2 regions of the Mycobacterium sp. DL genome follow, and region 1 is predicted to be linked to the other one. Evidence: riboswitches for the same ligand, from Rfam matches in the RefSeq annotation. Region 1 holds a riboswitch; the other holds the start of a gene.
What was found. Region 1 has a riboswitch for S-adenosylmethionine ahead of ABDC78_RS04770 (hypothetical protein). Riboswitches for the same ligand answer to the same signal wherever they lie in the genome.
Positions count from the first base shown of each region.

Region 1 (3,407 bases):
ATACAACGCCGCTACCGTGGGCGTGCGACTTTGAGCCTCGACGCAGTGCAGCAGCACAGTCCGGCCCGCGCTCCGTAGCCGCTCCACAGTCCGAACCGCCTCCAGCAGTACGAAGTCCAGGTGCGGGTTCTCGTCGGCATCCTCGCGATCGATCAACCGCACCTCAACGTGCGGGATGTCGGTGCGAACGTCGTTGTCGCCGATCCGACACAACGACACCACCGCATCCACACCGTCGGGCAGGTCACGCAGCGCACCGATACCGCCGAGCAGAACCTTCTCGTCGTACGGGTGCGCGGCGAGCGCTCCGGTCCGGTAACCCTGATAGCGGAAGTCGAAGCTGTCCGGCCGCCCACGGCGTCCGATCGCCCCGGCGAGGCCAACCAGGTTCCTGGCGGTCAGATCCGGCCAGCCGTGCAGCAGCTCGCGCCACTCCAGGGGGACCGCAGAGGAGCCATGCGCCGCCCCCAGCAGTCCGCCCGCGATCGCCGCGACCGTATCGGTGTCGAACCCCGCCCTCACCGCCGCGTCGAGCGCCAAGCGCAGATGGTCCGCCCGGAACGTCCCCGCGGCAGGATCATCGGTCGGCTTAGGTGTCGTCGTGATGGCGGACCAAGCCGCTTGCAGCGCGGAAACCACCCAGCCGTTGTTCGGGAAGTCCGCGGGGCGCGCCGCCTCGGCGGCATCCAGACGCGCCGACCACAACGCGCTTCGTTCGGAGTCGATGTGGCCCAGACCAATTCGGACGTCGAGCTCGCCGGTGAGCACCGCGTGGCGGATCGCACTGCACCACAGCACACACGCATCGCCGGCATCGGGATCAAAATGGGTGAGCTCGCTGATGCTGCGCGCCGCCTGGACCATCGCGTCCTCGTCGTCGAGGTAGGCCAACGCAACCGGGGCGGTGCGCATCAGCGACCCGTTGCCTGCGGTGCGGCCGGTGTCCTCGTGCAGCGCCGCGGACGCAGCGCGCGTCCGTGCTGCGGTGATCGCACCGCCGGTGGCCGCCGAGCTGAGCACGGAGCGTGTCTGGATGCCGACGTCCTTGGCGCCGAGCGACCATTCGTGCCAGCGCGCGACGATGGCGTCCTGCGCCGCCTCATCCCGCAGATCCGCACCGGTCGCCGCCACTTCGGCGATCGCCACGGCCATGGCGGTGTCGTCGGTCCACTCGCCGGCCGCCCACGGACCGCCTCCAGTCATCACGACGTCGAGTTCCGGTCCGCGCGGTGGCTGGAACTCGTACGGTGCGCCGAGCGCGTCTCCTGCCGCCGTCGCCAGCAGCACTCCCTCGATGCGGTCATTCCGTGAAGCCATAGCGCCCCCTGAGATAGTTAGCGTGAATCTGAGCTAATACGATTACTGTACACCCCGAACCCGACAGAACCGCCCTGATTGTGCTCTAGTGCGGCAGAGCCAGCGGATACTCCGGACCGATCAGGCAGGCAAAGGCATCCCGCGAAGCGACTCGACTGGGCGGCCATGCCTGCTGCCACACCCGCAGTGGAACATCTGCCTGCGAATCGAATCTGCCTGCCAGTCGACCAAACTCATTCTCTCGCCAGTCACGCAGACGACCATCGCCCTGCGCGAACTCGGCCAGCCGCGCGATCTGCTCCTGCTCCAGTTCAGGTGGCGCGCCGCCGCGGACACCGATCCCGTTCATCAGACTGTGCCGCCCCAGAGCGAAGGGCCGGAATCCCCACACCGTCTGGATCGCGGTGTTGACCGAGCGGCAGTCCTCGCATGCCCGCCATGACCAGCGGCTGCGGCCGCCGGCTGTCGCCCGGAAGCAGATGATGCACAGGTCGTGGTCGCGTGAGACGTCGGCGCCCTCCCACTTCTCGGGGGAGTCTTCGTCCTGGCAGGACTGCCAGCGCACCGGCCGATCCGGACGCGACGGACTTCGTCGCTGCAGCGGACCGCGGATCCCGCCGCACGGGATGTGCACTGACAGTTCGGTAATGCGTTCGCGCAGAGCCGCATCGGCTGCGCTCAGTTCGGGCTGTGTCATCATTCGCCGTTCCTGGCGACGCCACCGTCGGACGTCCACCGCTTGCACGCATCGCGTGCCCGCTCTTCCCCTGGGGCACCGTGCGGTGGTCGCGCGGTTGCCGGGACGACGGGCCAGGTACCCGAACAGTCGTCCGCTCGTGAGCTGTGTCCAGACTAGCCGAGGGCCCTGACAGGCTGCCTGGGTCAGGCGAGTTGCACGAAGTTCTCGGCGCGCACTTCGCTCTCGCCCGACCACCGATACGCGGTCAGTGCCCCGCGTTTCACGGCGCTGAAGTCCAGGCATGCCGCGCGTGCTGTCCAGTCGACCAGATAGCTGGGTTCGCCGCTTCGCCAGTAGTGGCCGAAGAACACTGGCACTGACCCGTCGTAGACGTAGGAGCGTGCGGCGGCATTGACCTCGATATCCGGCAGCGGGGGGTAGGGCGAGCCGTCGGCAGTGGTGAAGTTGCCTTCAATCAGTGCGACGTCGCGCAGTGTCGACGCGCTCTCATTCCACCAACGCACTCTGGCGCGTGGGCGGTCGTGGCCGTCCTTGTCGCGATACGGGGGCTGACCGTGTTCGGTCAGGCTGACTTCGGGACCCTTCAGCAGGATTTCGACGGCCTCGTAGAGCGGGTCGCCCTTTGTGCTCGCTCGGACGAGTTGGTCGACCGAGGAGAAGCGGTCGCCACCGAGCGCGTCCTTCACGATGGTCATCGACTCGGTGTGCCAGCAGGCGTGGATGATTCGAAGGTCTCCAAGGTCCAGCCACAGTGGCAGGGTCATGAACCAGTCGAGATACTTCTGACGTTCGGCGCCGGACACCCGCTCGAGGAACACCCGATGCTGAGAGGTGTTCTTGTCGCTGTGCTTTCGCAGAAATCTGCCACTTCCGACGGGCCACTCGGTGGCGTAGGCGAGTGCATTGAACTCGTGATTGCCCATCACGATCTGGGCGGTTCCGGCGTCGGTCATCGCCTTGGCGACCTCGAGGACACGCAGTTGGTCGTCTCCTCGGTCGATCAAGTCGCCGACGAAGATCACGGTGCGCTCCGGATGCCGGTATGCGCCATTCGGACCATCAGGCCGGTAGCCGAGCTGGGTGAGTAGACCTTCCAGCGGAGTGGCGCACCCGTGAATGTCGCCGATGATGTCGTATCCGTGGTTTGCGTTCAATATTGTCTCCTTCTTTTGATCATCTGTTTCGGTGGCCGTGACCCCGGGGCTGCCGTCTGCAGCGGCCGCACGTCGGTGGAGGGGTGGGGGACCCTTGCGCTTAATTCGCGCATAACTGATCTAATACAGTAAAGGTAGCATATGGTCCCGACATGACCGAGCGAACGTATCGAGACAGCAGCGGAAAGACCCTCGCCGACTATCCGCGGCCGTCGGTCGCCGTCGACACCGCGCTA
Region 1 covers NZ_CP155796.1:987,319-990,725, forward strand. The annotation lists gene ABDC78_RS04765 (ADP-ribosylglycohydrolase family protein) at 1-1,317, opposite strand, end outside; gene ABDC78_RS04770 (hypothetical protein) at 1,403-2,017, opposite strand; SAM riboswitch class IV at 2,048-2,159, opposite strand; gene ABDC78_RS04775 (metallophosphoesterase) at 2,200-3,171, opposite strand; gene ABDC78_RS04780 (NUDIX domain-containing protein) at 3,324-3,407, shown strand, end outside.

Region 2 (3,407 bases), 370 kb from region 1:
CTTGCGGTACCGGCGGTATCACCTTAATCTCGGGCCATGGCACCACGAGAGCCGATCCATACCGGGTCCGGCGAACCGATCCTGATGTTGCATCCATTCCTGTGCTCGCAGAACGTCTGGCGCACGGTGGCCGGCCAGCTCGCCGACACCGGCCGCTACGAGGTCTTCGCGCCCACGATGCTGGGCCACCACGGCGGGCACCGCTCGCCGACCTGGCTACTGCACACCGACATGCTGGTCGACGACGTCGAGCGGCGGATGGACCAGCTGGGCTGGGAGACCGCCCACATCGTCGGAAACTCGCTGGGCGGCTGGGTCGCCTTCGAACTCGAACGCCGCGGACGCGCCCGCACGGTGACGGCGATCGCCCCGGCCGGCGGCTGGTCGCAGCACTCGGCGACGAAGTACGAGACCGTGCTGAAGTTCATCCTGGGCGGCCCGGCGCTGATCGCCGCGCGACTGCTCGGCCCGCGCATCCTCACCCTGCCGTTCGCCCGGCGGATCGCGACCCTGCCGGTCAGCGGTCCGGCCGACGGCCCGCCCGACGCCGACCTGCACGCCCTGATCGACGACGCCACACATTGCAGCGCCTACCTGCAGCTTCTCGTCAAAACGTTGCGCATGCCCGGGCTGCTGGAGCTGGCCAACCTGGGCGCGCCGACACAATTGGTGGTGTGTGAGAAGGACCGGGTGTTCCCGGCGCCGCGAGGTCACCGCTACTTCATCAACCACATGCCGGCCGACACCCAGGTGATCGAGTTCGACGGCGTCGGCCACATCCCGATGCTGGAAGCGCCGGGACGGGTGACCGAGGTGATCGCCGACTTCGTCGATCAGCACACCACCCCTCAGGAGAAGGCGATCGGGTAACGCCCACTAGCACCTTCTGAGCACCGTGCGATATTCTTCGTTTCGGTCATGAGCGCCAGCGTCAAGCCCCGGCTTGCTGGCCGGCAACCCTCCAACCGCGGTGGGGTGCCCCGGGTGATGACCAGGTTGAGCAGCCACTCACGGCTGCAAGGCAAGCGCGGGTCCGCTATGAAACGGGCCCCCTGAGTAGACGGGGAAACCTGATGGCGAGGTCGGTAATGCGCTGTTGTCGGTGATCACCGCGCATTCACTCACCCCCCACCAGGCGCCCTTTCATGAGGAGAACATCGATGAGCACCGACACGGACGACCCCACCGCCAACTGGTCTTTCGAGACCAAGCAGGTCCATGCCGGGCAGACGCCCGACATCGCCACCAACGCGCGCGCCCTGCCGATCTACCAGACCACCAGCTACACGTTCAACAGCACCGATCACGCGGCGGCACTGTTCGGCCTGGCCGAACCCGGCAACATCTACACCCGCATCATGAACCCGACGACGGACACCGTCGAGCAGCGCATCGCCGCGCTGGAAGGTGGTGTCGCAGCACTGTTCCTGGCCTCCGGCCAAGCTGCCGAGCACTTCGCGATCCTGAACCTGGCCAACGCGGGCGATCACATCGTGTCCAGCCCGCGGCTCTACGGCGGCACCTACAATCTCTTCCACTACACGCTGCCCAAGATGGGCATCGAGGTCAGCTTCGTGGCCGACCCCGACGATCTGGATTCGTGGCGCGCGGCCGTGCGCCCGAACACCAAGGCGTTCTTCGGCGAGACGATCTCCAACCCCCAGATCGACATCCTCGACATCCCCAACGTCGCCGCCGTCGCGCATGAGAACGGGGTGCCGCTGATCGTCGACAACACGATCGCGACGCCGTACCTGATCCAGCCGCTCGCCCACGGCGCCGACATCGTCGTGCACTCGGCCACCAAGTACCTCGGCGGCCACGGATCGGCCATCGCGGGGGTGATCGTCGACGGCGGCACCTTCGACTGGACCAACGGCCGCTTCCCCGGGTTCACCACTCCCGACCCGAGCTACCACGGAGTGGTGTTCGCCGAACTCGGCCCGCCGGCGTTCGCCTTGAAGGCGCGCGTGCAACTGCTGCGTGATCTGGGGAGTGCCGCCTCACCGTTCAACGCATTCCTGATCGCGCAGGGCCTGGAGACGCTGAGCCTGCGTATCGAACGGCATGTCTCCAACGCGCTGCAGGTCGCCGAGTACCTCGCCGGCCACGACGACGTGGTGTCGGTGAACTACGCCGGCCTGTCCACCTCGCCGTGGTACGAGCTGGGAAAGAGATTGGCGCCCAAGGGAACCGGGGCGGTCCTGGCGTTCGAGCTGGCCGGTGGCATCGAGGCCGGCAAGGCATTCGTCAACGCGCTGACGCTGCACAGCCACGTCGCCAACATCGGCGACGTGCGGTCGCTGGTGATTCATCCGGCGTCGACGACACACGCCCAGTTGTCCGCCGAGGAACAACTCGCGACCGGCGTCACACCGGGACTGGTACGACTCGCGGTCGGCATCGAGGGCATCGCCGACATCCTCGCCGACCTCGATCAGGGTTTCGCCGCGGCGAAACCGTTCCGCGCCGCCGACACCGCCGATCCCCACGCCGTGGCGTCGTCCTGAGGAGGGAGACGTGACAATCATCGACGTGAGGACCGCCCCCGACGAGCGCATGGCACTGCCCCCCGAGGGTGAGGTCGGCGTCGTGGACATCGGATCCCTGAAGCTCGAGAACGGACAGGTCATCGACGACGTCTCGATCGCGGTGCAGCGATGGGGCGAGTTGTCGCCCAACCGCGACAACGTCGTCGTCGTGCTGCACGCGCTGACCGGTGACTCCCACGTCACCGGGGTGGCCGGGGAGCAGCACCCCACACCGGGATGGTGGGACGGGGTTGCCGGTCCCGGCGCACCGATCGACACCGACCGGTGGTGTGCGATCTCGACCAACGTCCTGGGCGGATGCCGGGGCTCGACCGGGCCGAGCTCGCCGGGTCCGGACGGAAAAGCCTGGGGCTCAAGATTTCCCATGACCTCCGTGCGGGATCAGGTGGCTGCCGACGTGGCCGCGCTGGCCGCCCTGGGCATCACTGAGGTCGCCGCGGTGATCGGCGGTTCGATGGGCGGGGCCCGGGCGCTGGAGTGGATGGTCACCCATCCCGGCAGCGTGCGAGCAGGTTTGGTGCTGGCAGTGGGCGCGCGCGCCACCGCCGACCAGGTCGGTACCCAGTCCACCCAGGTGGCGGCGATCAAGGCCGATCCGCACTGGCACGGCGGTGACTACTACGGCACCGGGCAGTCCCCTGACGCCGGCATGGAGATCGCCAGACGCTTTGCGCACCTGACCTATCGGGGCGAGGTCGAGTTGGACGACCGGTTCGGCAACGACCCGCAGGCCGATGAGGACCCGGCCACAGGCGGTCGCTATTCGGTGCAGAGCTACCTGGAACATCAGGGCCGAAAACTGTTGGCGCGCTTCGACGCCGGCACCTACGTCGCGCTCACCGATGCGTTGTCCAG
Region 2 covers NZ_CP155796.1:1,359,997-1,363,403, reverse strand. The annotation lists gene ABDC78_RS06635 (alpha/beta hydrolase) at 37-870, shown strand; SAM riboswitch class IV at 915-1,034, shown strand; gene ABDC78_RS06630 (bifunctional o-acetylhomoserine/o-acetylserine sulfhydrylase) at 1,146-2,510, shown strand; gene ABDC78_RS06625 (homoserine O-acetyltransferase) at 2,560-3,407, shown strand, end outside.
Region 2: linked by a shared signal. The riboswitch ahead of ABDC78_RS06630 (bifunctional o-acetylhomoserine/o-acetylserine sulfhydrylase) and the one ahead of ABDC78_RS04770 (hypothetical protein) in region 1 are both predicted to bind S-adenosylmethionine.